DNA from 4 places in the Enterobacter mori genome. Region 3 is predicted to be linked to each of the others. Evidence: predicted binding sites of a transcription regulator. Region 3 holds the regulator's gene; each other region holds the start of a gene.

Region 1 (7,690 bases), 1.8 Mb from region 3:
CTTTCTGCGCAGCCTTCAAATATGTTTGAGCGCGATGTAAAGGCAGCGATGCGTAAATGGCGCTATGAAGCCGGTAAGCCGGGCAGTGGATTGATAGTGAATATTGTTTTCCGCCTGAACGGCGGGGCACAGATGGAATAAAAAAAGCCTCCGAAAGGAGGCTTTTTTTTGCCTGACGATCAGGCTTTAGGGAACTGCCGAGGTTTACCCTCGTTGTCGACCGCCACGTAAATAAACAGCGCTTCTGTAGCTTTGTAACGTTGTCCAATCGGTTCGGATGAAACCTTCTTCACCCACACTTCGATATTGATGGAGATTGATGTGTTGCCGCGTTTTACGCATCGCGCATAACAGCACACCACATCACCCACGGCCACCGGACGCAGGAAGGTCATACCGTCTACCCGGACCGTCACCACTCTCCCGTGCGCAATCTCTTTTGCCAGGATTGCGCCTCCCATATCCATTTGCGACATTAACCAGCCGCCAAAAATATCGCCGTTGGCATTCGTATCCGCAGGCATTGCCAGCGTGCGTAAAACCAGTTCGCCCTGCGGGGCGTCGTTTATTGTCATTATGTTTAACTCGTAACTGAAGACTTCAGGCGGGATGCTACTATGAATCGTGACTATAGAGAATAGGGTATAGCGCCCGCACAGCAGGCGCTTGAGGGTTAGAAGGAAAGGGTTACGCCTGCATAGTATGCGCGGCCGGGTTCGTTGTAGGTCGATGCGCCGTCATTTTCTCGGTAGATTTGCTTATCAAACAGGTTGCTAATCCCGGCGTTCAGGCGCAGTTTTTTAGTGAGCTGATATTGGCTGCCAATCCCGACGATGGAATATGCGCCGATCTCTTTATCTGACATGGCGCCTTTCTCATTGCGAATTTCAGCATTTTCACGCGGCTTCTGGCGTCCGTACATTGTCCAGCTGACGTTCGCTGAAAGCTTGCTGTTAACCTCCCAGTCGAGCATCGTGTTGACGGTATATTTGGGGATAATCGACAGCGGGTTGCCAGTGTCTTTATTTTCAGACTGAATCATATATGTCGCATTGGTACGCCAGGTAAGCGCGTCGCGGATAACCGGTACGGTCAGATTCCCTTCCAGCCCCTCAACCACCGCTTTTCCGCCATTCTCCCACTGGAGAATATTCACGCCGCTACTCGTCTGGCCCAGTACGTCAGTGCCTGAAACGATCTTATTCTTGTAATCATTTCGGAACCAGGTGATGCCTGCCTCGTATCCTTCCAGCGCAAAGGCCAGGCCAATCTCTTTGTTAACGCTGATTTCAGGATCCAAATCCGGATTACCTAGCAGGTAACAGCTTCCCTCGCTAACGTTCGTCGGGCAGCCGTTGCCGCGGGTAGAAAGTAAATACCCTTCGCTTGACTGGTAAAGGTTAGGCGCTTTAAACACCCGGGCGATGCCCGCCTTAACCTTGAACATTTCGCCGAGGTCCTGGGAAACGTTCAGGCTAGGGCTCCAGTTGCTGCCGAATGCGTTGTGATAATCAAAGCGGATCCCGGGAATGAGGTTGGTGCCCTGGCGTGCTTCAATATTGTCTTCAAGATAGATGCCGGTGAGGTCAGCGCTGTTTTTGCTGTTACGCTCGGACGCCGTGCCGGGAACGCCGTTAATCACTTCCCCGGAGACGTTTGTCGCCTGCATGGAGGCCGGATCATTAAGCTCATCGCGGTTCCACTCTGCTCCGACCGTCAGAGTCTGTTCGACCAGCCAGAACAACGGAATGTTCAGCTCGCCGGTGGTACGGTATGACTCGAGCCGGCTGGTGTTGTACTTGTCGGTATTGATCATCCCCTCAACTTTGCCCGTGGAGCCTTCCTCCAGGCGGGTATTATTGGTCTTCTCATAATAGACGCCGACCTTTGACTGGCCCCAGTCCCAGATCCCGTTGTGGGTCAGGCCATAGCTCTGGCGATACATGCGGTTGGTTTCGTGCCCATACAGGGACGAGACGACGCCATTGGGGCTAAGGTTGCCGTTGCTATACTGGGTATCGCCTGCATAAATGTTGCCCTGGCGGCTGTAGGCGTAGTCAAAATCGATAATCTGCTGCGGTGTGAGTTTCCAGGAGAGCAGGGCATTGATGTCTTTATTGCGTACGCCTTCTCGCCCGGCGGCATAGGAGCCATTTTGTGCCGTGTTGATATCCTGAGCGTCCGCGTCGGTTTTATTGATGTTCCCGTATAGGCGCATGGTCAGCGCATCGCCTGCTAACGGTCCGTTGATATCAAAATTTGCGCGCCTGGTCGCCCCCTCTTTGTCATTTTCAGGCTGATTGGTGTAAAGGGAGAGCGATCCGTGCCAGTCTGTGGTCGGGCGTTTAGTAATAATGTTGACGACGCCCCCGGCAGCGCCCGAACCATAGCGGGCGGCTGCCGGCCCACGAAGCACCTCAATGCGCTCGACCATTTCTGGCGGTACCCAGTTCGTATCACCGCGGCTATCGCGCTCGCCGCGCCAGCTGTAGCGTACCGAGTTGCGGGAGGTTACCGGAACACCATCAATCAGAATCAGGGTGTTCTCCGGCCCCATGCCGCGAATATCTATCTGACGGTTATTACCACGGCTGCCCGTCGCGCTGTTACCGGTGAGGTTAACACCGGGCATTTTACGAATAATTTCTGACAGGTCGTTAACCGGTGGATCTTTCTCAATGTCCTTTGCCGTGATGATGGAAACCCCGGGCTGTTGCTTCAGTGCTTCTTCGGCGGTCGCCTGAACGACCATGGTTTCACCCTCGGTGAGGGTATCATCTGCTGCATGCGCGCCATGGCTTAATGCCGTAAGGATGGCCAACGTAAGTGAAGCGGGGGCAAATCTTATTATATTATTCATCAACTCATTTCCATTTGTTAAAAATGCGATGAAGAATATTAATGATAGTGATTCTCATTACAATAAAGTGGCAGTAATCTCCACAAAATCTTCATGATTCAGACATTCTTGAAGAAGACGGTTTAGATTGTGAAAGGAAAGAGGAGAAGGCCAGACCGTGCCGCGATCTGGCCAGGAACATCAGTTTTTATCGTCCTGAGGCATGTGTCGATAGATATAGACACCGCTCAACAGCGTGAAGATCAGCGTCAACGCGGTCAGGCCAAAGACCTTAAAGTTGACCCAGATGTTCTGCGGTAGCCAGAAAGCAATGTAGATATTGGCGAGGCCACAGAGAATAAAGAACACCGCCCAGGCGACATTCAGACGGGACCACACCTCTTGCGGCAGCGTAAGCTCTTTGCCCAGCATGCGCTGGATCAACGGCTTTTTCATCACCCACTGGCTGATCAGCAACGCACCTGCAAACAGCGCGTAAATCACCGTGACCTTCCATTTAATGAATTCATCATTGTGGAAGAACAACGTCAGGCCACCAAATACAGCCACCATAATGAAGGTGATCAGCGCCATTTTTTCAACTTTGCGGTAACGCACCCAGCTGTAAATCAGCACGATAGCGGTAGCAATAATCAGCGCCGTCGTCCCGGCATAAATGTCGTACAGCTTGTAAAACGCAAAAAAGACGACCAGCGGTAAAAAATCAAGAAACTGCTTCATTCTACGATCCCAATTACTGACGAATTAACATATACAGGCGGAACAAGTAGACCAGCAGAACTGCTGATATCAGGTTGCTCAGCGTATTAGCAACGACCGCGCCAACGTTCGGCGTTAACACGGCAAAGTTTGGTGCAAATAATAACAGTAGCGTTTTGGCAAGGAGCCAGCCGATCACAGCAGGTGCCACCAGACGTATGTTCGCCCACGCAAGCCTGATGCTGCTGCGCATCGCAGTAAAGATGCCCATCTTCTCCTGCACAATCATTACCGGCGCGAAAGAGAGCACGATAGCCAGTAATACACCCGGCACCACGACCAGCATAATCCCCATTTGTACCAGCAGCGTGGTTAAAAAGATGAGGATGAAAAGCTTAGGGAGTACTGGCGCGCTGGCGCCAATGGCGCGCAGGGCACTGACGCGATGACCCGCTGAAACGAGCTGAATCATCAGCAGCACGCCGCCCGCCAGAACAGCATTACCGATCAAACCTGAAAATGTGGATGCCGCGGACGCCCGCAGCAGGATCTGCTGTTGCTCTGGCGTCATGTTTTGCACCAGTTCAAATAACCCCACGCTACCGGCAAGATGGTCGCCCTGGCTCAGGCTGGCAATCTGTTCTTCACTCGGTGAGAACGCATGACCAAGCACCACCGTGATAAAGGCGCATAGCAACGCGATCAGTAAAAAGGTAATGAACTGATTGCGGAAAAAATTTCCCGTGTCACGGTAGACGGACTTCGCCGTGATAGACATGCACTCTCCTTGAGTATTGCAGGTGTTAATTAGCCGGCAATTGTACACCGGATAAGAGTGCCGTGGCAGCATCAAGGCTTGTATGGAAAAGCATATCTTTGTAAAGCGGCAGTAATTTTTCGCTCATCACTAAAATTTGATGTAGAACCCACCTGGCGGGTTAAGTTTGATTATCAAAAATTAACCCAGATCAATGAATGTTAACTTACTGGTTTTAATGTGATCTGTGATAGATCACTTAATACTCTTTTGTGAGTATATTCTCATCCGCACTTAAAACCACAACGATGGAGCGGATATGAAAAAATTAGCGGTGGCAGCCCTTATCTTAAGCAGTCTCTCTGGTGGCGCGTATGCGCATGAAGCAGGCGAATTCTTTATTCGAGCCGGTTCGGCAACGGTTCGCCCAACTGAAGGTTCCGATAGCGTACTGGGAATGGGCGGCTTTAACGTCAGCAATAATACCCAGTTAGGTTTGACCTTTACCTATATGGCGACAGAAAACATCGGCGTTGAGCTTTTGGCCGCAACGCCGTTCCGTCATCGCGTTGGCCTTGGGCCGACCGGCGATATCGCCACGGTGCACCATCTGCCGCCGACGTTGATGGCGCAGTGGTACTTTGGCGATGCCAGCAGCAAGGTGCGCCCATATATTGGCGCGGGTGTAAACTACACGACCTTCTTTGACGAGAAGTTTAACGACACGGGCAAAGCAGCCGGGCTTTCCGACCTCAGCCTGAAAGACTCATGGGGTATGGCGGGGCAGGTAGGTCTTGATTATCTGATTAACCGTGACTGGTTGATCAACGCCTCAGTCTGGTACATGGACATTGATACTGACGTTCGTTTCAAAGCCAATGGCCAGCAGCAAAGTATCAATACCCGTCTGGATCCGTGGGTATTTATGTTCTCAGCGGGTTATCGTTTCTAACGCGTGCTCTTCAATGCGCCCTGTTCAGGGCGCATATTATCGATTATTTCTGAATCAAATAACGAATGGTTGGTCCATCCTGCTGAATATCCAGCACGGTATAACCGTGGTTTTTGGCGTCCAGAGGAATGTTATTGATCGACTGCGGGCAATCGCTCACCACTTCCAGAATTTCACCTTTCTTGAGCTGCGGTAGTGCCTCAAGCGTGGCAACAGCCGGGTAAGGACAAGGTTCACCCACCATATCGAGGCGATAGTCAGGCACGATCTCTTTCATGCGGCATTCTCCTGCGTTGCAGTTTTGACGGTGGCACGACGGAAGAAGCGCTTCTCCTGTGCAATAACCAGTAAAAAGGCGATAAGCAGCAGGGCATAGGTCACCACGAGCCCACCGAGTGGGCCAAAGGTGTTCAGCAGATTAACCTTGTCCCAGTTCGTGGCCAGTACGGGGGACACGTCATCCCAGTAGTAGGCCAGGATGGTGGAGCCAATCACATTTCCGACTCCCACCCACCAGTAATGCACCTGACCTTCGACGGCGCGATACATCCAGCCGGTCTCACAGCCCCCTGCCAGCACAATGCCGAAGCCAAACAGCAGCCCGCCGATGACCGCGTTAGGACCCGCCCACATGATTTTCGGTTCCACGCCAAGCTGAACATAGCTGAAGATGCCGATCGCGCTCACGGCCATCCCGGCAATAATGGCTTTCGCCATCATGGTGCGCCCGGTGATCCACATGTCGCGAAACGCTGAGGTAAAGCAGATCTGCGCGCGCTCAATCAGCAAACCAAAGCCAACGCCAAACAGCATTGCCAGCCCCAGTTTTGGATGATTCAGCGCAGTGGACAGCGCCCAGGCGATCATGGCGAAAAAGACCAGCATACCCAGACGAAAACGGCGGCGAGCCTGAGTGGGTTTTTGCGTTAATGGCGATGCGGCGCTAACTTTGGTCATTTTTACCGGAATACGGAAAAACGGCAGAAGCGTGAATTTTGCGCCAAAGTAAGAGCCAATTGCGGTTGCCACGGCAAAAAACCAGGCGTGGAGCGAAAACTGTGGGATCCCGGTGAAGAACGCCGCCAGATTACAGCCCATCGCCAGACGCGCGCCAAACCCTGCGATAATCCCACCGGCTACCGCCTGCAGGATGCGGATACGGCTTTTCGGCATGCGCAGCTTCACGTTGTTAGCCCACAGAGCCGCCGCGAAGCAGCCGCCGAACATCCCGATAATCATCATCCCGTCAATACGGGTGAGCGGGGTACCGTCCAGGTGAATGAGCTTAAAGTAGCCCCACTCTTCAGCGTGGATACCAGCCAGCTGCAGCAGCTGTCCACCCCAGCGGGTAAATTCCCCGGTGACGGCCCAGAAGGTGCCGGTAATGCCAAAATAATAAGTAGAGAGAATACCCGCCGCGATAACGGCCGGTACAGGTGACCAGAACTTAACCAGGTAAGTCTGTTTGAAATGTTGCCATGACATGTGTAAGCCTCTGAACTCAGAAGGTATAAACAGAAAGAAACCGAATCATACGCTTACGGCAGAGTTTGAAAAGTCATTCGCACCGAGAATATCGACGCGATCAATTTTGACGTAACTCGAAAGGGGGATAAGGGGAACCGTCTGGCAGTCACGCCAGACGGGGAGTGCATCATGCTTTGCGGGTTGCCGCTTTCATCTCGGTCACGAAGGTCTTTAGCTCCGCCAGCATCTGGTCTGGCTTATCCACGTTTTTCTCGATGATTTTTACGATGGCGGAACCGGAAATCGCCCCGGCGGCCTTCGCATCGATTGCGGCAGTAACCTGATCCGGGGATGAAATACCAAAGCCCTGCAGCGGAGGCGCGGCATGGTATTCAGCTAGCTTCTCCACCAGATGATGCAGAGGCAACGCCGCTTTATTCTCGGCACCGGTCACGCCCGCGCGGGAGAGCAGGTAGGTATACCCGCGTCCGTAAGAGGCAATCTGGCGCAGCAGTTCATCATCGGCGTTCGGCGGGCAGATGAAAATCGGCGCAACGTTATGGCGCATCGCCGCCTGGCGGAATGGGGCCGACTCTTCAACCGGCACGTCTGCCACCAGAACGGAGTCGACGCCCACGCGCGCGCACTCTGCATAGAACTCATCAATACCGCGGTTAAAGACCAGGTTGGCGTACATCAGCAGGCCGATCGGAATGGTCGGGTGCTTCTGGCGAATCGCTGCCAGCATCTCGAAACACTGGGTTGGCGTCACGCCGGAGGCGAATGCGCGCAGCGTCGCATTCTGGATGGTCGGGCCATCCGCCAGCGGGTCAGAGAACGGAATACCCAGCTCCAGCGCGTCGGCACCGGCTTCAATCAGGGTATCGATAATCTTCAGCGACTGCTCCGGGCCCGGGTCGCCCAGAGTGACGAAGGGAACGAACGCGCCTTCCTG
Region 2 (7,690 bases), 2.2 Mb from region 3:
CCAGCGCCTGCAGGTACGCATTGGTGTGCGCGGAGGCCAAGGCGAAGAATACGCTGTTGACGCGGGAGAGCATGGCGCCGCTTTTCTCCAGCGCCAGCACGGTGTTAGTGAAGTCTGGCGCAGCGGTCTGGGCAACAATGGCAGCAATGTCCGCTCGCTTCTGGCGAAGCGCTTCATCGAATGCCGGGCGATAATGGCTATCGTTAATCTCATCAAAACGCGGCGCCTGATAAGGCAACAGGCTAATGTCAAAAAAAGGGTTATTGGCCGACATCTTTCACTCCTGAGAACGGTATATCTCCCCAGAGTAGGACAGGCAGCCCCGGTCTGCAATGACGTCATACAAATGTTGCCTTAACGGCGCGCCTTAGAGCGTGCTATGTTAATACAACACAAAAAGCGTTGAGGAACAGTGAGATGATTATTTTAGTTACCGGGGCGACAGCGGGTTTTGGTGAAAGCATCACGCGTCGCTTCGTCGCCAACGGACACAAGGTGATTGCGACCGGTCGCCGTCAGGAGCGCCTGCAGGAGCTGAAAGACGAATTAGGCGACAGCATCCTGACCGCACAGCTGGACGTGCGTAACCGCGCGGCTATTGAAGAGATGATTGCTAATCTGCCAGCAGAATGGCGCGCCATCGACGTGCTGGTTAACAATGCCGGTCTGGCGCTGGGCATGGAGCCCGCCCACAAAGCCAGCGTTGAAGACTGGGAAAACATGATCGACACCAACAACAAAGGGCTGGTGTATATGACCCGCGCCGTGCTGCCGGGTATGGTCGAGCGCAACCGCGGTCACATCATCAACATCGGCTCGACTGCCGGGAGCTGGCCTTACGCGGGCGGCAACGTCTATGGCGCGACGAAAGCGTTTGTGCGTCAGTTCAGCCTTAACCTGCGCACCGACCTGCACGGCACCGCCATTCGCGTCACCGATATCGAGCCAGGTCTGGTGGGTGGGACCGAGTTCTCGAACGTGCGTTTTAAAGGCGATGACGCGAAAGCGGACAAAACTTACGAAAACGCCAATGCCCTGACGCCAGAAGACATTACTGAAACCGTCTGGTGGGTGGCGACGCTGCCAAAACACGTCAACATCAACACCGTTGAAATGATGCCAGTCAGCCAGAGCTTTGCCGGACTTAGCGTCCATAGAGGCTAATTACGCCCTTCCCGGCCTGCGGGCCGGGTATGTGATGGCTGGCAAAAGAATGGTAGTATGTTCAGGTTAACTCTCTGAGAAATCACAACCCATGGCCGCTGAATCGCAACTCAATCCTACCCAGCCCGTTAACCAGCAAATTTATCGTATTTTACGACGCGATATCGTCCACTGCCTGATCCCGCCGGGAACGCCGCTCTCTGAAAAAGAGGTCTCGGTGCGTTTTGACGTTTCCCGTCAGCCGGTGCGCGAGGCGTTTATCAAACTTGCTGAAAATGGCCTGATTCAGATCCGCCCCCAGCGCGGCAGCTATGTGAATAAGATTTCCCTTTCACAAGTCCGTAATGGCTGTTTCGTCCGACAGGCTATTGAGTGCGCAGTGGCACGTCGCGCCGCAGCGCTTATCGATGACAACCAGTGTTACCTGTTGGAGCAAAACCTCCATCAGCAACGTATTGCGATTGACCGTAAGCAGCTCAACGACTTCTTCCAGCTTGATGACGAGTTTCATCAGAGACTGGCGCAAATTGCGGATTGTCAGCTGGCGTGGGATACCATCGAAAACATCAAAGCCACCATCGACCGCGTGCGCTACATGAGCCTTGACCATGTCTCCCCGCCGGAAATGCTGCTCCGCCAGCACCATGATATTTTCAGCGCGCTGCAAAAGCGCGACGCGGACGGCGTGGAAAACGCGATGACGCTGCATCTGCAGGAAATTAGCGAATCGGTACAGCTCATTCGGCAGGAAAATAGCGAGTGGTTTAGCGAAGAGTAATATTCGCCGCCACCTTTCGGGTGCGGCGATGTGATTAGCGAACGACTAATACCGGAATCGTGGCGTAGCGTAGAATAGACTCCGCATTTGACCCCAGCAGATGGGTTGTGATGCTTGGGTTTTTCGACCCGATGACAATAACGTCATACCCTCCTTCTTTGCTGAGCTTGATAATTTCATCACGTACGTTGCCAAAGCACACTTTACAGTGAATATCATTCGGCGAAATATCGAAGAGCCGCTTTAACGCCGTCATTTTTTTCTCAGACTCTGCGGTCATATACTCTTCAAACTTCTTTATGTCCGCGTTGAACCCGCGCAGCAGCGAGCGGCTGCTGTTAGGCAGAATGTTGACCAGGGTAATCGACGCGCCTTCGGCTTTTGCCAGGTTGGCCGCGTGGCGAACCGCTTTATCGCTCAAGTCCATTTCAAACACATCTACAGGCATCAATATTTTCTTGTACATAAGCCTGACTCCTTATTCCGATGAGAGGATTATTTCCTGACTCAAGAGTGCCATTGGCAATATAAACAAACCCTCAACGCTTGCAGGGTGAAATTATCCATTAAGGAAAATAATTGTCGCCTTTGTAAATTACCGTCCGGAACCGTCAACGGGCTACACACAGGATAAAAAAAGTGTGACCTTGATCAAAAGCAAATAATGTAGGCGGCGAGAGGCGTATTAATAATGCCCGTGAACGGCAGAAGGTAAAATAGCGCCGTTGCGAAGAGTAAGAGAGGAGAAAATACCATGATGACATACGACCGTAACCGTAACGCCATTACCACCGGCAGCCGGGTCATGATTAGCGGCACCGGCCGCACCGGCGTGATTAAAGCGATTCACAGCGAGGGGCTGGACGCTGCGCAGGTGCGACGCAGCAAAACGGTTGAAGTGGAAGGAAGTGAAGGTAGGTACGAACCGATCGAACTGATTCGTCTGGGAATGCACTAAACGTGCAGGTTCATGCCGCCGCCAGCGGCGGCATGAAATAAATTACGGTTGAACCGCGTACTGTGCCACTGTGGCTTTTGCCCCTTTCTGCAGCAGCGTCTGATAGGCCTCCATCACCGCATTCACAAACACGGCATCCTGCGGAAGTTCGTTTCCAAAAATGGCTTCAATGCCCAGCAGCGCCTTAACGCGACTTTGCCCCTCTGCGCTTCCCTTTACTGCCGCCTGAATCACCGCCAGCTGCGGGTCGCTCACCTCAATGGCATCACCCTGCTCGTCCACACCGCCAACGTAACGCATCCAGCCAGCCACGCCCAGCGCCAGCAGCGGGAAAGGCTTCCGGTGCACCAGATGCCAGCGCACGGAGTCCAGCATACGTTGCGGGAGCTTCTGGCTGCCGTCCATCGCGATCTGCCAGGTGCGGTGACGCAGTGCCGGGTTGCTGTAGCGCGCAATCAGCAGGTCAGCATAGTGGCCTAAATCGACACCTTTCACTTTTAGCGTGGGAGCCTGCTCTTTTAGCATCAGCGCGTGCGCGGCTGCGCGGTAGTTTTCATCTTCCATGCAGTCGGTGATGTGCTGATACCCTGCCAGATAGCCGAGATAGGCCAGGAACGAGTGGCTGCCGTTGAGCATACGCAGCTTCATCTCTTCGAACGGGATGACATCTGCAACCAGCTCGGCACCTGCTTTTTCCCACTGCGGACGCCCAGCTACAAAGTTATCTTCGATAACCCACTGGCGGAACGGCTCGCAGGCCACGCCCGCCGGATCGCGCACGCCGGTCAGCTGCTCGATTTTATCCAACGTATCGGCGGTTACTGCAGGCACAATGCGATCCACCATCGTTGACGGGAAGGTGACGTTAGCTTCTATCCAGTCCGCCAGTTCGCCGTCTACGGCACGCGCGTAGGCGCAGGTTACGTTACGCATGACGTGACCATTCTCCGGCATGTTATCGCAGGACATTACGCTGAAAGCAGGCAAACCTGCCGCTTTACGACGCGCCAGTGCTTCAACCACGACGCCAGGGGCAGATTTCGGCTGAAGCGGGTTTTCCAGGTCAGCGACGATTAACGGATGATCGAGCATCAGTTGTCCGGTCGCCGGGGAGTGGCAGTATCCTTTCTCGGTGATGGTCAGGGAGACAATCGCGACCTGAGGTTCACACATCGCCGCCAGCACGGTTTCCAGCCCATCAACCTGCGCGTGCAGTGCTTTTTTGACCACGCCGACGACGCGCGATGTCCATGCATCGGCAGACATCTCCGCGACGGTGTAGAGGTTATCCTGCGCATTGAGATCGGCAATTTGCTGTTCGCCACCAATCAGATTCACTTCGCAGTATCCCCAGTCGCTGCCGTGTTCAGCCGCAAGAATATCGGTATAAACGGCCTGATGCGCACGGTGAAATGCGCCAAACCCTAAATGAACAATGCGCGCCTTGAGGCTGCCGCGATCGTACTGAGGCAGCGTCGCTTTCGCCTGTAATAACCGGTTTTCCATGATTGAGACTCGTTAATTAATGAAAGCTGCGATCCGCTGCCGCTCTCCTTTCGAAGCGGCAGCGCCTGCTGACTACACCAACTAGAATGGCAGTTGGGGTAAAAAAATAACTGCCATCAACCATACTGATACTTCAATTTCAGATATTGATTTATATTAACTTTTGTCCATGTGGTGTGACACGTTCGAAAAGTTATGTGATAAGTCACTCAGGATATAAACCATTAGCGTCGTGACGAGAGTGCGCCATAGCCAACTGATTCGTGCCGCGGCGCTTCCGCCGCATCTTCTGCCGCGCTCAAATCACGGTCACGCACTTCCGGCATCAGGATTGCCGAGACCAGCCCAATCACGGAATAGGCAACCAGCATGGCGACAATCGGCCACCAGGATCCGGTCATGTTACAGAAGATCCCCGCCAGTACCGGACCAAAGCCCACCGCCACCAGCCCGCCCGCCTCTTTGGAGATAGCCATGCGGGTAAAGCGATTACGTGAGCCAAACATCTCAGCCATGGTGATGTTTTCCAGCGCGAACAGCCCCAGTACCGAAATATTATGAATGACAATAATGGAAAGCATGATCGTCCCCGGCGCGTAGCTCTTATCGACGATAATCGACAGCATGGGGTAAGCCAGGAGAATGGCTGAGGTGTTAACGATGATGTACGGCAGCCGACGCCCTACCTTGTCAGACAGCCAGCCCAACAGAGGTATGGTGATGAACCCGAGGACAGAGCTAATCATCAGTGCATCGGTGGGAATTGCCTTATCGAACAGCAGCGTCTGTACCAGATAGCCCGCCAGGAACGTCTGGATCAGACCCGAGTTACCCGCCTGCCCGAAGCGCAGCCCGGTTGCCAGCCAGAAGGATTTGCTTTTGAACATCGCGCCCAGGGAGGTTTCCTGGGCAGCCGCCGGAGCGACAGTTTCTGCGTCGTTCACTTTCTCAAAGACCGGGCTTTCTTTGAGATTCATACGCAGCCAGATGGCGAAGATCATCACCACGACGCTGGCGAGGAAGGGTACGCGCCAGCCCCAGGCGACAAGTTCTTCACGGTCGAGGGCAAAGAACATGACAGCCCAGATAGCCGTTGCGCTCAGCGTTCCGCAGTTGGTCCCCATCGCCACCAGCGAGGAGATAATGCCGCGTTTCCCCTTCGGAGCGTACTCCGCGAGCATCGTGCCAGCGCCAGATATCTCCGCGCCAGCGCCCAGCCCCTGAATAATGCGCAGCGTCACCAGCAGGACCGGCGCGAAAATCCCAATCTGCGCGTAGGTCGGCAGGACGCCAATCAGCGTGGTGCAGATCCCCATCATGGTGATGGTAATGAACAGCACCTTTTTACGGCCGATGCTGTCACCCATTCTGCCGAAGATGAAAGCCCCGACGATACGCGCGATATAGCCCGCGCCGTAGGTCCCCATCGCCAGAATCAGCGCCATCGCGGCAGACTGTTCCGGGAAGAAGATTTCGTGGAATACCAGGGCGGCACCCAGCGAATAAAGCTGGAAATCCATAAACTCCAGCGCGGTGCCCAGCCAACCGGAAACGGCGGCTTTCACCAGATCGGAGGTGGTTCTTTGAGGTTGTGCTTGCGTCATAATGGCTATCTCTGAAAGGTAAGATGCGTACCACATAGAGCCTGTCTGCGCAGGCTCTTAACCGCGTATATGATTATTGGCCGAACGTGAGCAAGACTTTGCAGCACTGCCGCTGGTCTTTCTCAAACAGTTCAATGGCGTCTGTTACATGGTGATAGTCAAAGGTATGGGTGATCAGTTTTTCCGGGTCGATCAGCCCCTTCTTCAGCCAGTCGATGACGACCGGGAATTTGTTGGCATTGAGGCGTGAGGAGAAGATCGCCAGCTCTTTGCCGGTGATGCCCTGCTGCGCAACCTGGCTCGGCTCGCTGGAGAAGCCCATCAGCACAATACGCGCCGCCGGAGAGGCCAGGGTAACGGCTTCCTGTAAAATCGCCGGATGACAGGCAGCATCAATGATTAACGTCGGTTTGATACCCTTTTCGTCCAGCGCGGCCTGCAACGACTGTTCGCCGTTGTTAAAGACCCAGTCCGCGCCGCTGCGCTGGGCCATTGCCAGCCGCTCTTCTATGCGGTCGACGACGATAACCTGCTTCACCTTATAAACACCCTTCAGCGCCTGCACGGTGACCAGCCCCATCGGGCCCGCGCCATAAATCAGCGCCACGTCCTGTTCCGTGGGTTTTGCCTGCCCCGTCACGTTGGCGGCAATGGTGAAGGGTTCAACCATGACGGCGTGTTTATCCGGGATCGCATCCGGGATGGGCCAGGCATTTTTAGCGGGCACTGCCGCATATTCGCTGAAGCCCCCGTCGCGATGGACGCCCAATACCACCAGCGAGGTGCAGACGTTCGGTTTCCCGACGGAACACGGGTAGCAGTGTCCGCAACTGATCACCGGATCAACCGAAACGCGCTGACCCAGTCGTGCGCTGTCGATGCCCTCGCCCACAGCGTCAACCACACCGAAGAACTCGTGGCCGATCACGCGCGGATATTTCGCGAACGGATTATGTCCACGATAGATATGGCTGTCTGAACCGCAAATCCCCGCCAGCATGATTTTGACGCGGACTTCCCCTGCGCCTGGCTCCGGGCGTGGCCGCTCTTCAATCACCAGTTGGTTCGGCTGTTGAATCACTACGCTTTTCATCAGTTGCTCCTCGGTTACCAGTTCCACAGGGTGCCGTCTTCAAGACGGGCCACCGGCAGATAGGCCGGGTCATAGGGGTATTTCGCGGCCAGTTTTTCATCAAACTCAATGCCCAGCCCTGGCTTGTCGCCCGGATGCATATAGCCGTTATCAAAGCGCCAGCTGTGCGGGAAGACGTCCAGCATCTGCTCGGAGTAGCCCATGTATTCCTGCACGCCGAAATTCGGCACCCACAGATCGAAATGCAGCGCGGCGGCGTGACATATTGGCGACAGATCGGACGGTCCGTGCGAGCCGGTACGTACCTGGTAGAGCGAGGCGAAATCTGCAATGCGGCGCATCCCGGTGATCCCGCCCGCATGAGTGATTGTGGTGCGGATATAGTCAATAAGCTGCTCTTCTATCAGCTGCTTACAATCCCAGATGCTGTTGAACACCTCACCCACTGCGATAGGCGTGACGGTATGCTGGCGGATCAGGCGGAAGCATTCCTGATTTTCCGCAGGCGTTGGGTCTTCCATCCAGAACATGCGGAACTCTTCAATGCTTTTGCCGAAGCGCGCCGCTTCGATTGGCGTCAGGCGATG
Region 3 (7,690 bases):
CCAGCATGGCGACAAGATCGCCGGTTGGCAGTACTTTGCCCTGCACCGGTACGGACGCCAGACGGCGCGCTTTCTCGCTGCGTCGTGTGTTCCATTGCCGGGTGGGTGTTTGCCCAGATAACATTATTAACCTCCTGATTCAGCACATCATTCTGATTTGCTTAACGTTGAGTAAAGTCTGCGCTCTGGCGAGAAAGGCATCAATTAAGCGTAGAGCGGAATCATTAGCCTGAGAGTAATAATCAAGGTAAAGATTTGTGATCGGGATCAGTTCATGGTTCGGAAATCCAGGCTAAACGGGGTACAATTCGGAAGGTATAGTAAATTTCTGACAAGAATCAGCATCGCCCTTATGACCCAAATCATTCCATCAGACTTCGACATTGCAGCCGAAGAGAGCGCAGAGTTCGTGCCCATGCGCGGCGTGGCTAACCCCCACCTGCAAACCATGCTGCCGCGCCTGATCCGCCGCAAGGTGCAGTTCACCCCGCACTGGCAGCGCCTGGATTTGCCGGACGGCGACTTTTTAGATCTCGCCTGGAGCGAAGCGCCGGAGCAGGCCCGACACAAACCTCGCCTGGTGGTGTTTCATGGTCTGGAAGGCAGCCTGCACAGCCCCTACGCCCACGGTTTAATCGAGGCGGCGAAAGCCCGCGGCTGGCTGGCGGTGGTGATGCATTTTCGCGGCTGCAGCGGCGAGCCGAATCGCCAGAAGCGTATTTATCACTCCGGGGAAACCGAAGACGGCACCTGGTTTTTGCACTGGCTAAGAGAGAACTTTGGCACGGTGCCAACGGCGGCGGTGGGCTATTCGCTGGGCGGCAATATGCTGGCCTGCCTGCTGGCGAAAGAAGGTAATGCGGTGCCGCTGGATGCCGCTGTTATTGTCTCCGCTCCCTTTATGCTCGAGCAGTGCAGCTACCATATGGAAAAAGGGTTTTCCCGCGTCTATCAGCGCTACCTGCTCAACCTGCTGAAGGCCAACGCCGCGCGCAAGCTGAAGGCCTACCCGGACACGCTGCCGGTTAGCCTGCAGCAGCTCAAGCGCGTGAAGCGTCTGCGCGAGTTTGACGATCTGATCACCTCGAAGATCCACGGTTTTGCCGATGCGATTGACTATTACCGTCAGTGCAGCGCCATGCCGCTGTTGAATCAAATCACCACGCCGACGCTAATCATCCACGCCAAAGACGATCCGTTTATGGATCATCACTCCATTCCGGCACCGGAGCATTTACCGGCCAACGTGCAGTATCAGCTCACCGAGTACGGCGGGCACGTCGGCTTTGTTGGCGGCACGCTGCGCAGGCCGAAAATGTGGCTGGAAACCCGCATCCCTGACTGGCTCACCTCTTTTCTGGACGGTAAAAAATGATTATCCCCTGGCAGGATCTCGCTCCCGAAACGCTCGATAATCTGATTGAAAGCTTTGTATTACGTGAAGGCACCGATTATGGTGAACAAGAACGTTCGCTCGAACAAAAGGTCAGCGATGTTAAGCGCCAGCTGAAAAGCGGCGACGTGGTGCTGGTGTGGTCCGAACTGCATGAGACGGTCAATATCATGCCCCGCAACGCGTTTCACGGCTGATCTGTAAACCTTTCCAGTCAGGGAGTTGCTATGTCTGCCAGACATCCGGTTATTGCCGTTACGGGCTCGAGTGGTGCGGGAACCACCACCACCAGCCTCGCATTTCGCAAGATTTTCGCACAGCTGAATCTCCAGGCGGCAGAAGTGGAGGGCGACAGCTTTCACCGCTATACGCGCCCGGAAATGGACATGGCCATCCGCAAGGCGCGCGATCTGGGCAAACACATCAGCTATTTCGGCCCGGAAGCCAACGATTTCGGCCTGCTGGAGCAAACCTTTCGCGAATACGGGCAAAGCGGTACCGGGCAGTCCCGCAAGTATCTGCACACCTACGACGAAGCCGTTCCCTGGAACCAGGTGCCGGGGACATTCACCCCGTGGCAACCCCTGCCGGAGCCGACGGACGTGCTGTTTTACGAAGGGCTACACGGCGGCGTGGTCACACCTCAACACGACGTCGCGCGTCACGTGGATCTGCTGGTCGGCGTGGTGCCGATTGTTAACCTTGAGTGGATCCAGAAGCTGACGCGTGACATGAGCGAGCGCGGGCATTCTCGCGAAGCGGTGATGGATTCCGTCGTGCGTTCCATGGAGGACTACATCAACTTCCTGACGCCGCAGTTCTCCCGCACCCACATCAACTTCCAGCGCGTGCCGACGGTGGATACCTCCAACCCGTTTGCGGCCAAAACAATCCCGTCGCTGGATGAGAGCTTCGTCGTCATCCATTTCCGCAATCTCGAAGGCATTGATTACCCCTGGCTGCTGGCGATGCTGCAGGGCTCGTTTATTTCGCACATGAATACGTTGGTGGTGCCGGGCGGAAAAATGGGGCTGGCGATGGAGTTAATTATGACGCCGCTGGTCCAGCGACTGATGGAAGGGAAGCAGATTGCGTGAGTTGTTTTGCCCGGTGGCGCTGCGCTTACCGGGCCTACGTTCGTGCTTTTGTAGGGCGGGTCAGCGAAGCGCCACCCGCCAAAAGATTATGCCTCGATCACTTCATACGAATGGGTGATTTTTACCGCTTTTTCCAGCATTAACGCCACTGAGCAGTACTTCTCCGCAGAAAGGTCTACGGCGCGTGATACTGCGGCATCTTTCAGTTCTTTCCCGGTCACGATAAAGTGCAGATTAATGTGGGTGAACAGGCGTGGCGCCTCTTCGCGACGTTCGGAAGTAAGCTTCACTTCGCAATCGGTCACATCATGACGACCTTTTTGCAGAATCGACACCACGTCAATTGCGCTGCATCCACCCGCTGCCATCAGCACCATTTCCATTGGGCTTGGGGCTTTATCGCCGGAGTTACCGTCCATCAAAATCTGGTGTCCTGACGCGGACTCGCCCAGGAACGTTAAACCTTCAACCCACTTCACGCGCGCTTGCATATTCTTAAACTCCAACGTTGCATTTTTGGTGACAGATTACGCGTGCGTTACATTTCTCGCAATGGAAGGCGACCTGCATCATGCTGAAGCGAGACACCAGGAGACACGCGGCGAAAGCTATGCTAAAACACTCTGGATGCTACAGTAATACATTGACGTTACACATGTATGCAGAGGACATCAAACTTTACTGGCTGCGAAACGTTACGGTAGCCGACTTCCCAGGGTATGGGTAAGAATTCGATTGCAACCCCAGAGTCCGGATGCATCTTATGACTCTGGTGACAGCTTATAACAGAGGATAACAGCGCATGGTGCTTGGCAAACCGCAAACAGACCCGACTCTCGAATGGTTCTTGTCTCATTGCCACATTCATAAGTACCCATCAAAGAGCACGCTGATTCACCAGGGTGAAAAAGCGGAAACGTTGTATTACATCGTTAAAGGCTCGGTGGCAGTGCTGATCAAAGATGAAGAAGGGAAAGAGATGATCCTTTCTTATCTGAACCAGGGCGATTTCATCGGTGAACTGGGCCTGTTTGAAGAGGGCCAGGAACGTAGCGCCTGGGTTCGTGCAAAGACAGCATGTGAAGTGGCTGAAATTTCTTACAAGAAATTCCGTCAGTTGATTCAGGTTAACCCTGACATCCTGATGCGTCTTTCTTCACAGATGGCGCGCCGTCTGCAGGTGACGTCTGAGAAAGTGGGTAACCTCGCCTTCCTGGACGTGACCGGTCGTATCGCGCAGACACTGCTGAACCTGGCGAAACAGCCAGACGCCATGACCCACCCTGACGGCATGCAAATTAAAATTACCCGCCAGGAAATTGGTCAAATCGTCGGTTGCTCCCGTGAAACAGTGGGCCGTATCCTGAAAATGCTGGAAGATCAAAACCTGATCTCCGCCCACGGTAAAACCATCGTGGTTTACGGAACGCGTTAATTCCGCTTAAACGGCGTGCCATCGCAAGGTGTCACGCCGTTTTTGTCTCTACTCCCCATGTGGCGCAGGCTGATCTATCACCCGGAAGTTAACTACGCACTGCGACAAACGCTGGTGTTGTGCCTTCCTGTGGCCATAGGGCTGATCCTCGGACACCTCCAGCAAGGTCTGCTGTTTTCCCTCGTTCCCGCCTGCTGCAACATTGCCGGTCTGGACACGCCGCATAAGCGCTTTTTCAAACGTTTGATCATCGGTGGCTGCCTGTTTGCTGGCTGTAGTCTCGCCGTACAGCTCCTGCTTGCCCGTGATATCCCGCTGCCGCTGATCCTGACCGTGCTGGCGATGACGCTTGGCGTGACGGCGGAAATCAGTTCGCTGCATGCGCGCCTGCTGCCCGCCTCGCTGATTGCGGCTATCTTCACCCTGAGCCTCGCCGGGAATATGCCGGTGTGGGAGCCGCTGCTGATCTACGCCCTTGGCACGCTCTGGTACGGGGTGTTTAACTGGTTCTGGTTTTGGCTGTGGCGGGAACAGCCGCTGCGTGAATCCCTGAGCCTGCTCTATGTGCAGCTTGCGGATTACTGCGAAGCCAAATACACCCTGCTCACCCAGCATACCGACCCGGAGAAATCTCTGCCGCCGCTGCTGACGCGCCAGCAAAAGGTTGTCGACCTGATAAGCCAGTGCTACCAGCAGCTGCACATGCTTGCCGCCAACAAGAACCACGAATACAAACGGCTGCTGCGCACCTTCCAGGTAGGGCTGGACCTGCAGGAGCATATCTCCGTCAGCCTTCACCACCCGCAGGAGGTGCAAAAGCTGGTGGAGCGTAGCCATGCCGAAGCGGTGATCCGCTGGAACGCCCAGACCGTCGCAGCGCGGCTGAGGGTACTGGCTGACGATATTCTCTATCACCGCTACCCCACGCGATTTAACATGGACAAACAACTCGGCGCGCTGGAGAAAATTGCCCGTCAGCACGCGGATAACCCGGTCGGCCAGTTTGCCGCCTGGCACTTCAGCCGCATCGCCCGCGTGTTGCGTACTCAGCGTCCGCTTTATCCGCGTGACCTTATGGCGGATAAGCAGAAACGTCTGCCGCTGCTGCCCGCGCTCAAAAGCTATCTGTCACTGAAATCCTCCGCCCTGCGCAACGCGGCGCGGATAAGCGTGATGCTGAGCATTGCCAGCCTGATGGGCATGGCGCTGCACCTGCCGAAACCCTACTGGATTTTAATGACCGTGCTGTTTGTCACACAGAACGGCTACGGGGCCACGCGAGTACGTATCTTCCACCGGGCTGGCGGAACGCTAGCCGGGCTGATTATTGCGGGCGTGACGCTTCACTTCCACGTGCCGGAAGGCTATACGCTGGTCGGGATGCTGGCGATCACCATGGTGAGCTATCTGATCATCCGTAAAAATTACGGCTGGGCGATGGTGGGCTTTACGGTCACGGCGGTGTACACACTGCAGCTGCTCACGCTCAACGGCGAACAATTTATCGTGGCTCGTCTGGTCGATACGCTGATTGGCTGCCTGATTGCCTTCGGCGGCATGGTCTGGCTGTGGCCGCAGTGGCAGAGCGGGTTGCTCAGGCAGAACGCCCATGACGCGCTGGAAGCCGACCAGCAGGCCATTCGCCTGATCCTCAGCGACGACCCGCAGCCCTCCCCGCTGGCGTATCAGCGGATGAAGGTCAACCAGGCGCACAACGCCCTGTTTAACTCGCTCAACCAGGCCATGCAGGAGCCGGGGTTTAACTCGCACTATCTTGCAGACATGAAGCTCTGGGTGACGCACAGCCAGTTTATCGTCGAGCACATTAACGCCATGACCACGCTGGCGCGCGAGCACACGATGCTGACGCCGGATCTGGCCCAGCGCTATTTGCAGTCGTGTGAAATTGCGTTGCAGAGATGCCAGCAGCGTCTGGAGTATGACTCGCCGGGCGAGGCGGGGGATTCGAATATTCTGGAGGCGCCTGAAACGCTGACCCATGGGCCGATGAGCACCCTGGAGCAGCATTTGCAGCGCGTTCTGGGGCATTTGAACACCATGCACACCATTTCGTCGGTGGCATGGCGTCAGCGCCCGCATCACGGGATTTGGTTAACGCGCGTGTTGAAACGAACGCCGTACTAATTTTGCCGGATGACGCTTCGCTTATCCGGCCTACGGTTTTGTAGGCCCGTGCAAGCGCAGCGCCGCCGGGCAATGAGGTTATCCCCGAACGATCTTCCCGACCGCCGAGGCAAAGCGGGTTAACCCGTCTTCAATATCTTTTTCTTCCACCACCAGCGACGGCGCAAAGCGCATCACGTCCGGTCCGGCATTGAGCACCATCACACCTTCGTGGGCGGCGGCGTGCAGAAAATCACGCGCGCGGCCTTTGAACTGCGGCTTCAGCTCGGCGCCAATCAGCAGCCCCATGCCGCGGATCTCGCTGAAAACATCATATTCATCGTTAATCCGCTGGAGATGCTCCACGAACAGCTCACGCTTCGCGCTAACGCCGTTCAGCACCTCAGGCGTATTGATAATATCAAACGCGGCACCCGCCACGGCGCTCGCCAGCGGGTTGCCACCGTAGGTAGAGCCGTGAGAGCCGACGTGGAACGCTGAGGCAATCTCCTGCGTCGTCAGCACCGCACTCACCGGGAAACCGCCGCCAAGCGCTTTGGCGCTGGTCAGGATGTCCGGCGTCACGCCGTAGTGCATGTAGGCAAACAGATCCCCGGTACGCCCCATTCCGCACTGCACTTCATCAAAGACCAGCAGCGCCTGATGTTCGTCGCACAGCGCGCGAAGCCCTTTCATGAATTCCGGCGTCGCTGCCGTCACGCCGCCTTCGCCCTGAATAGGCTCGACCACCACCGCGCAGGTGTGGTCGTCCATTACCGCTTTCACGGCGTGCAGATCGTTAAACGGCACGTGGACGATGTCTGCCGGTTTCGGGCCGAAGCCGTCGGAATACTTCGGCTGGCCGCCAACGGAGACGGTAAAGAAGGAGCGTCCGTGGAAGGCGTTATGGAAGGCAATGATTTTGGTTTTGTACGGGCTGTGGCGCGTAGTGGCGTAGTAGCGCGCCAGCTTAAAGGCGGTTTCGTTGGCCTCGGTGCCGGAGTTCATAAACAGCACGCGTTCCGCGAAGGTGGCATCGATGATCTTACGCCCCAGACGCAGCGCCGGTTCGTTGGTGAACACGTTGCTGGTGTGCCACAGGGTTTCGCCCTGGGTTTTCAGCGCCTCCACCAGTGCAGGATGGCAATGGCCCAGCGCCGTCACCGCAATCCCGCCCGCGAAATCAACATACTCTTTACCCTGCTGATCCCAGACGCGGCTGCCTTTCCCCTTCACCGGGATAAATTCAGCCGGTGCATAAATCGGCAGGATCACTTCATCAAATGTTGCACGGGTAATTGCGGGTTGTTCAGTTGCCATGTCATGACCATCCATTTTTATGTCACAGTGATTGTGAAAATATAATCACAAAATATGCATAAAAAATCACAACAAGGCAACAGATATTCAGCGATGGAGGAAATTTGCCAGCAGCGCGTGCCCCTGCTCGCTGAGGATGCTTTCCGGGTGGAATTGCACGCCTTCGAGATCCCACTCGCGGTGACGGATCCCCATGATCTCCTGAGTATCGCTCCAGGCGGTCACCTCAAAGCAGTCGGGCAGCGTCGGCGGGTCAATGACCAGGGAATGGTAGCGTGTCACGGTTAACGGATTATTGAGCCCCGTGAATACCCCAGTGCC
Region 4 (7,690 bases), 240 kb from region 3:
AAAGACTATCTTTCAGGCAATTAACGGCTAATAAACAACCGTTTTCTATTTAAAACATTTTTGTGTTTTATCAAATAGAACAATAATGACGTTGCCAGCACATACAAAAGGGTCGAATACATCACACATTCACAGAGAGAATGTTTTTGAATTCAATATTCACATATCAAATGTGAAAACTATGAACACCATTACCGCAACATCAGCAACAAATTAACAACACTGAGAAAGCGTTCTTTTCTAGCGGGAAATTTTGTGATTAGGATCGTATATGGCAAATGAACGGATTCATTAACCACATAAATAGTGAAATGTGCTTAGTGTCGCAATTTTGATAATTGGTATCATTTGCCCACATGACAGGATGACCAGAAAGCAAAAACCCCGCCGAAGCGGGGTTTTCTAAGAAGTTGAAGCTGACCGATAAGCCGGGTTCTGTCGTGGACAGTCATTCATCTAGGCCAGCAATCGCTCACTGGCTCAAGCAGCCTACCCGGGTTCAGTACGGGCCGTACCATGTGAACCCCTATTTGGCCTTGCTCCGGGTGGAGTTTACCGTGCCGCGGACTGTTACCAGCCGCGCGGTGCGCTCTTACCGCACCCTTTCACCCTTACCTGATCCCGCTTGCGCGGGCCATCGGCGGTTTGCTCTCTGTTGCACTGGTCGTGGGTTTCCCCCCCAGGCGTTACCTGGCACCCTGCCCTATGGAGCCCGGACTTTCCTCCCCTCCGCCCGTCTCCCCCGAAAGGGACGACGACGAAGCGGCGACTGTCTGGTCAGCTTCGGCGCGCAGTATAGAGGGTTTGCGCGCCGCTGTCACCCTTGGGTATGCATCCCCACCTGCAAAGTCGCGGCGATATTGCGTGAGGCGCGGTAAATGTTGTCATAGGCGCCGCGAAACGCCTCTTCCAGTGAACCAATGCTGGTCAGCACGCTGAACACGGCGTCAATGCCGTACTGGTGCACTACGCCCACATCCGGGGTCAGGCTACCGGCAATGCCAATCACCGGCTTATGGTATTTTTTGGCGACGTTTGCCACGCCGACGGGCACTTTGCCGTGAATGCTCTGGCTGTCGATACGCCCTTCCCCCGTCAGCACCCATGTGCAGTCGTGGATATGCTCTTCAAGGTTGAGCGCCTGAGTGACAATCTCAATCCCGCTCTTAAGTTCCGCGCCGAGAAACGCCATCAGCGCTGCCCCCATCCCCCCCGCAGCACCGGCTCCGGGTACATGCTTCACGTCGATACGCAGGGATTTTTTAATCACGTCGGCAAAGTGGCTGAGATTGGCGTCCAGCTCGAGGATCATCCCCTCGGTCGCCCCTTTTTGCGGGCCGAAGACGCGCGACGCGCCTTTCTCTCCCACCAGGGGGTTGGTGACGTCGCAGGCGACGCGGATCGTACAATGCTGAAGACGCGCATCAAGACCCGAAAGATCAATACTGTTAAGCGCCATCAGGCTGCCGCCCCCGTAGCCGATCTCCGTGCCGTTGGCATCGCTGAGCTTCGCCCCGAGCGCCTGCATCATCCCCGCGCCACCGTCGTTGGTGGCGCTGCCGCCGATACCGATAATAATATTGCGCGCGCCTTTATCCAGCGCGCAGAGGATAAGCTCCCCGGTGCCGCGTGAAGTGGTGTTGAGCGGGTTGCGCTGTGCCGGAGGGACTAATGCCAGACCGCTGGCTGCCGCCATCTCGATAAACGCCGTACTGCCGTCACCGGACATTCCCCAGCAGGCATTCACCTTTTCACCCAGCGGGCCCGTGACGACGGCATAATGTTCGCTGCCGTGGGTGGCGGCGATCATCGCTTCTACCGTGCCTTCCCCGCCATCGGCTACGGGAACAGAAACATAAAGTGCGTCGGGGAAGATTTCCCGAAATCCTTTTTCTATCGCCTGAGCTACCTCGGTGGCAGAGAGGCTTCCTTTATAAGAGTCTGGCGCGATTACGATTTTCATAGTTGTAGCCTGTTACAGCACGGATCCGGCCTGGACCGTAGGCCCGGTGAGCAAAGCGCCACCGGGCAGGACGGCATTAGCGAGCAACTTCCACTTTCGCCAGTTTTTCGTAGTAGCACGCGATGGCGCTATGGTCGGCGGTGCCCAGACCGTCCGCGCGCAGCGCCTGCATCATCTCCATGACCGCAGCGGTCAGCGGCAGCTGTGCCCCCACGCCATGAGAGGTATCCAGCGCGTTAGCCAGATCTTTAATGTGCAGGTCGATACGGAAACCCGGCTTGAAGTTACGATCCATCACCATCGGTGCTTTCGCATCCAGCACGGTGCTGCCCGCCAGGCCGCCGCGGATTGCCTGGTACACCAGATCCGGGTTTACGCCTGCTTTGGTTGCCAGCGTCAGCGCTTCAGACATCGCCGCAATGTTCAGCGCCACAATCACCTGGTTCGCCAGCTTGGTGACGTTACCCGCCCCAATTTCACCGGTATGCACCACAGAACCCGCCATGGCTTTCATCAGGTCGTAATATCTGTCGAAAATCGCCTTGTCGCCACCCACCATCACCGACAGCGTGCCGTCGATGGCTTTTGGCTCGCCGCCGCTGACCGGCGCGTCCAGCATGTCCACGCCTTTTACCTTTAGCGCCTCGCTGATTTCACGGCTGGCCAGCGGGGCAATAGAGCTCATGTCGATAACCACCAGTCCCGGCTTCGCGCCGTCGATAATGCCGTTCTCGCCCAGCGCCACCTCTTTCACGTGCGGGGAGTTTGGCAGCATGGTGATGATCACATCACACTGCTCGGCAACCGCTTTGGCCGTCGAGGCCGCTTCTGCGCCAGCTGAAATCACTTCCGCCACAGCGTCTGAATTACGGTCTAAAACCACCAGTGAGTAACCCGCTTTGATGAGGTTCTTACTCATTGGTTTACCCATGATACCTAAGCCAATAAAGCCCACTTTCAGCGTCATAATCTTTTCCTCAGTGATGGTTATTTTTTAAAAGCGTCTGCTAATTTCTGCGTGGCGGAGCGGAACACGCCGAGATCGCTGCCAACGGCAACGAACGTCGCCCCCCACTCCAGATAGCGGCGGGCATCGGCTTCAACCGGGGCCAGAATGCCGCACGGTTTGCCGTGCGCTTTGGCACGCGCGAAAATGTGCTGAATGGCGCGCTGCACGTCAGGATGACCCGCATTGCCCAGATGCCCGAACGCAGCGGCCAGGTCGCTTGGACCGACAAAGATGCCGTCCACGCCGTCGGTTGCAGCAATGGCATCGACGTTATCCACGCCCTGCTGGCTCTCGATCTGCACCAGGATGGTGATGTTCTTGTTGGACTGGGCGAAGTAGTCCGGCACGGTGCCAAACATGTTGGCGCGGTGCGACACGGACACGCCGCGAATGCCCTCCGGCGGGTAGCGAGTAGAGGCCACGGCCAGCACCGCCTCTTCTTCCGTTTCCACGAACGGGATCAAGAAGTTGTAGAAACCGATATCCAGCAGGCGCTTGATGATGACCGGCTCGTTCGTCGGCACGCGTACCACCGGCGCGCTATGGCTGCCCTTCAGCGCCATCAGTTGCGGAATAAAGGTGCTGATGTCATTTGGCGCATGTTCGCCGTCCAGCACCAGCCAGTCGAACCCGGCCAGCCCCAGCACTTCAGTGCTGATCGGGTTTGCCAGGGCAGACCAGCAGCCAATCTGGATCTGGTTTGCCGCGAGGGCTGCCTTAAACTTGTTCGGGAAGATATCGTTACTCATCGCTTATACCTTTGCTTATTTCTGCAATTCCATACGTTTGATGTCGCCTACCACGAACAGGTAGCAGAACATCGCCATCAACGCTGAACAGCCAACGAATACCAGTGCCGCGTTGAACGAATGCAGTTCACTGACCAGATAACCAATGACCAGTGGAGTCGCAATCGACGCCACGTTGCCAAAGACGTTAAACACCCCGCCGCACAGGCCAACAATCTCTTTTGGCGCGGTGTCGGAAATCACCGGCCAGCCCAGCGCACCAAAGCCTTTACCGAAGAACGCCAGCGCCATCAGGGCAACCACCAGCGTGGTGTTGTTGGTGTAGTTACACAGAATGATGGACGACGCCAGCAGCATGCCGAGCACAATTGGCAGCTTACGCGCCAGGGTGATCGACTTGCCCTGCTTAATCAGATAATCCGAGAACACCCCGCCCAGCACGCCACCGGCAAAACCGCACAGCGCCGGAATGGAAGCCACCAGGCCCACCTTCAGAATCGACATCCCTTTTTCCTGCACCAGATAAATCGGGAACCAGGTAAGGAAGAACCAGGTGATGGTGTTGATAAAGTATTGACCAAAAAAGACGCCCAGCATCATGCGGTTGGTCAACAACTGTTTGATGTAATGGAGCTTAGGACCGCCTGCGACCTGCTCACCGGGCTTTTTGTGGTCCATATCCACCACCGCGCCGCCTTCGGAGATGAACTTCAGCTCCTGCTCTGACATGCGAGGATGGTCGGTCGGGTTATGGATGTACTTCACCCATACGCCGGTCAGCACAAAGCCAATCACGCCCATCACGGTAAATACGTGTTCCCAGCCCCAGGCGAAGGTCAGCCAGCCCAGCAGCGGAGAGAAGATCGCCAGCGAGAAATACTGCGCAGCGTTAAACAACGCAGAAGCCGTACCGCGCTCTTTGGTCGGGAACCAGGCCGCGACGATACGGGCGTTCGCCGGAAACGACGGCGCTTCCGAGAAGCCGAGCATAAAGCGCATGATGAACATCGACACGCCCGCCCAGGCCAGCGGGAAGACATCCACAAAGCCCTGCAGGAAGGTGAACAGCGACCAGAAGAACAGGCTGTAGGTATAGACCTTTTTGGAGCCGAACTTATCCAGCAGCCAGCCGCCGGGAATTTGCATCAGCAGGTAGGCCCAGCCGAAGGCGGAGAAGATATACCCCATTGAGACGGCACTGAGCTGCAGCTCTTTTGCCACTTCCGTACCGGCAATCGACAGCGTCGCACGGTCAGCGTAGTTAATGGCCGTGACGATAAAAATAATCAGTAATATTAAATAGCGAGTGGGCACACCCTTTTTCGATTCTACAGCGGTATCCAGAATCATGTTTATTTCCTCAGGCACAGCGATAAATTTATATTTATAATTTTAGAAAGTACATTTCCTGATTATTTATCGATAGCAGGTAATATCAGGTAATTAACCAGACGCAATATCAACGTGATTCAGTATAATCATCACTTTTTGGCATCACACTGGATTAACGCTCAATTTTCACACTTTAAATGAATAATTTTTTGAGCATATGCACAAAGCACTGGGCGCTGCTGCACAAAATCACGTATTCACAGCCACCGCGCGCTATCTCTCGCTTTAGGGGGTGATCTGGATCACACTCTTATATCTCAAGTCCTGACATTCTTTATTTAAGAAAGCAGCATCTTTATTTCGAAAATAAGTAAATAACTATCTGCATGGCTGCATTAATGATCAGACACTTTGCTGGAGAATAGTGAACAATGGCCGACATTGAAATTCGACAGGCATCGCCGACGGCGTTTTATATAAAAGTACATGACACCGATAACGTGGCGATTATTGTCAACGACAACGGCTTAAAAGCGGGAACCCGTTTCCCGGACGGGCTGGAACTGATTGAGCATATTCCACAGGGGCATAAGGTGGCGCTGGTGGATATTCCGGCGCACGGTGAAATCGTGCGCTACGGTGAAATTATTGGCTATGCCGTCCGCGCGATCCCGCAGGGAAGCTGGATTGAAGAGTCGCTGGTTGAACTGCCAAAAGCGCCGCCGCTGAACACCCTGCCGCTGGCGACGCGGGTGCCTGAACCGCTGCCGCCGCTTGAGGGCTATACCTTCGAAGGCTACCGCAACGCGGACGGCAGCGTCGGCACCAAGAACCTGCTCGGCATTACCACCAGCGTGCACTGCGTGGCGGGCGTGGTGGATTACGTGGTGAAAATCATCGAGCGCGACCTGCTGCCGAAATACCCGAACGTGGATGGCGTAGTGGGTCTGAACCACCTCTACGGCTGCGGCGTGGCGATCAACGCGCCCGCGGCGGTAGTACCTATCCGCACCATTCACAATATTGCCCTCAACCCGAACTTTGGCGGCGAGGTGATGGTCATCGGCCTGGGGTGTGAAAAACTTCAGCCTGAGCGCCTGCTGCAGGGCACCGAGGATGTGAAAGCGATTCCGGTAGACGATGCCAGCATCGTACGTCTGCAGGACGAGCATCACGTCGGCTTTAGATCGATGGTCGACGATATTTTGCAGGTGGCTGAACGCCATCTGGATAAGCTCAATAAACGCCAGCGTGAAACCTGCCCGGCCTCTGAGCTAGTGGTAGGCACCCAGTGCGGCGGCAGCGATGCGTTTTCCGGCGTGACCGCCAACCCGGCGGTGGGCTATGCGTCCGATCTGTTCGTGCGCTGCGGTGCCACGGTGATGTTCTCCGAAGTGACCGAAGTGCGTGACGCCATCCACCTTCTGACGCCGCGCGCCGTCAACGAAGAGGTGGGCAAACGCCTGCTGGAAGAGATGGCCTGGTACGATAACTATCTCGATATGGGGCAAACCGACCGCAGCGCTAACCCGTCGCCGGGCAACAAAAAAGGCGGCCTGGCCAACGTGGTGGAAAAAGCCCTTGGTTCGATTGCCAAATCCGGCCAGAGCGCGATTGTCGAAGTGCTCTCTCCGGGCCAGCGCCCGACCAAACGCGGCCTGATTTATGCGGCAACGCCTGCCAGCGATTTCGTCTGCGGCACGCAGCAGGTCGCATCCGGCATTACGGTGCAGGTCTTTACCACCGGGCGCGGCACGCCGTACGGTCTGATGGCGGTGCCGGTGATTAAAATGGCGACCCGCACCGAGCTGGCAAACCGCTGGTATGACTTAATGGACATCAACGCGGGCACCATCGCCACCGGGGAAGAGAGCATTGAGGATGTGGGCTGGAAGCTGTTCCACTTCATTCTGGACGTGGCGAGCGGGCGGAAGAAAACCTTCTCTGACCAATGGGGATTGCATAATCAGCTGGCGGTGTTTAACCCGGCACCGGTGACGTGAGTTCCCCTCACCCTGCCCTCTCCCCATAGGGGAGAGGGTAAAAAACCTTAAACCAGCACCACTTCAATCCCGCTTTTCCGTAATCCTTCCAAACTCTCCGCCGGAATGCCTTCATCGACGATAATCATATCAATCCGTTGTGTATCAATGATTTTATGCAGGCTTGAGCGGTTAAATTTGCTGGAGTCTGTGACCACAATAATGCGCTCTGCCACCTCGCACATTTTGCGGTTCAGACGGGCTTCGTCCTCGTTGTGCGTACTCACGCCGCGATCGAGATCGATGGCGTCAACGCCCAGGAACAGCAGGTCGAAATGGTAATTCTGTAGCGACTGTTCTGCCTGGTCACCGTAGAAAGATTGCGACTGACGGCGCAGATGCCCGCCGGTCATCAGCAATTCCACCCCTTCCGCTTCCAGCAACGCATTCGCGACATTCATACCGTTGGTCATCGCAATCACATCCGTGTGCTGGCGCAGCATGCGGGCGATTTCAAACGTCGTGGTGCCGGAGTCCAGAATAATTCGGTGCCCGGGTTTGACCAGCGCGGCTGCGGCCTGCGCGATGCTGCGCTTCACCGCCGTATTCAGCGAGCTTTTATCCTCCACGGAAGGCTCAGCGCCCGGCGCATTGC

What was found. The regulator CRP, encoded in region 3, controls carbon source genes, mostly activating them, when cyclic AMP is high. The targets are predictions, from matches to a motif close to ATGTGANNNNNNTCACAT.
Region 1: the regulator CRP is predicted to act here: its motif matches at 4,472-4,489, upstream of ompW (outer membrane protein OmpW).
Region 2: the regulator CRP is predicted to act here: its motif matches at 2,582-2,599, upstream of ydfZ (putative selenium delivery protein YdfZ).
Region 4: the regulator CRP is predicted to act here: its motif matches at 5,344-5,361, upstream of garD (galactarate dehydratase).

Annotation. Positions count from the first base shown of each region.
Region 1 is NZ_CP104285.1:2,554,731-2,562,420, reverse strand. Features, by position in the region: gene tonB (TonB system transport protein TonB) at 1-141, shown strand, start outside; gene yciA (acyl-CoA thioester hydrolase YciA) at 180-575, opposite strand; gene N2K86_RS12115 (TonB-dependent siderophore receptor) at 674-2,860, opposite strand; gene N2K86_RS12110 (septation protein A) at 3,041-3,580, opposite strand; gene N2K86_RS12105 (YciC family protein) at 3,594-4,337, opposite strand; partial or broken gene N2K86_RS12100 (YkgJ family cysteine cluster protein) at 4,363-4,452, opposite strand; gene ompW (outer membrane protein OmpW) at 4,636-5,268, shown strand; gene yedF (sulfurtransferase-like selenium metabolism protein YedF) at 5,312-5,545, opposite strand; gene yedE (selenium metabolism membrane protein YedE/FdhT) at 5,542-6,753, opposite strand; gene trpA (tryptophan synthase subunit alpha) at 6,923-7,690, opposite strand, start outside.
Region 2 is NZ_CP104285.1:2,117,205-2,124,894, reverse strand. Features, by position in the region: gene dcp (peptidyl-dipeptidase Dcp) at 1-274, opposite strand, end outside; gene ydfG (bifunctional NADP-dependent 3-hydroxy acid dehydrogenase/3-hydroxypropionate dehydrogenase YdfG) at 418-1,164, shown strand; gene N2K86_RS10170 (GntR family transcriptional regulator) at 1,256-1,942, shown strand; gene N2K86_RS10165 (universal stress protein) at 1,977-2,408, opposite strand; gene ydfZ (putative selenium delivery protein YdfZ) at 2,697-2,900, shown strand; gene N2K86_RS10155 (mannitol dehydrogenase family protein) at 2,943-4,406, opposite strand; gene N2K86_RS10150 (MFS transporter) at 4,631-6,010, opposite strand; gene N2K86_RS10145 (Zn-dependent oxidoreductase) at 6,084-7,103, opposite strand; gene manD (D-mannonate dehydratase ManD) at 7,118-7,690, opposite strand, start outside.
Region 3 is NZ_CP104285.1:4,343,219-4,350,908, forward strand. Features, by position in the region: gene mdcA (malonate decarboxylase subunit alpha) at 1-124, opposite strand, end outside; gene N2K86_RS20620 (hydrolase) at 353-1,375, shown strand; gene N2K86_RS20625 (YheU family protein) at 1,372-1,590, shown strand; gene N2K86_RS20630 (phosphoribulokinase) at 1,621-2,490, shown strand; gene N2K86_RS20635 (OsmC family protein) at 2,577-2,981, opposite strand; gene crp (cAMP-activated global transcriptional regulator CRP) at 3,293-3,925, shown strand; gene N2K86_RS20645 (YccS/YhfK family putative transporter) at 3,983-6,070, shown strand; gene argD (bifunctional acetylornithine/succinyldiaminopimelate transaminase) at 6,149-7,369, opposite strand; gene pabA (aminodeoxychorismate synthase component 2) at 7,457-7,690, opposite strand, start outside.
Region 4 is NZ_CP104285.1:4,102,772-4,110,461, forward strand. Features, by position in the region: RNA gene rnpB (RNase P RNA component class A) at 409-785, opposite strand; gene garK (glycerate 2-kinase) at 818-1,963, opposite strand; gene garR (2-hydroxy-3-oxopropionate reductase) at 2,040-2,930, opposite strand; gene garL (2-dehydro-3-deoxyglucarate aldolase) at 2,951-3,721, opposite strand; gene N2K86_RS19385 (MFS transporter) at 3,737-5,071, opposite strand; gene garD (galactarate dehydratase) at 5,485-7,056, shown strand; gene N2K86_RS19395 (DeoR family transcriptional regulator) at 7,104-7,690, opposite strand, start outside.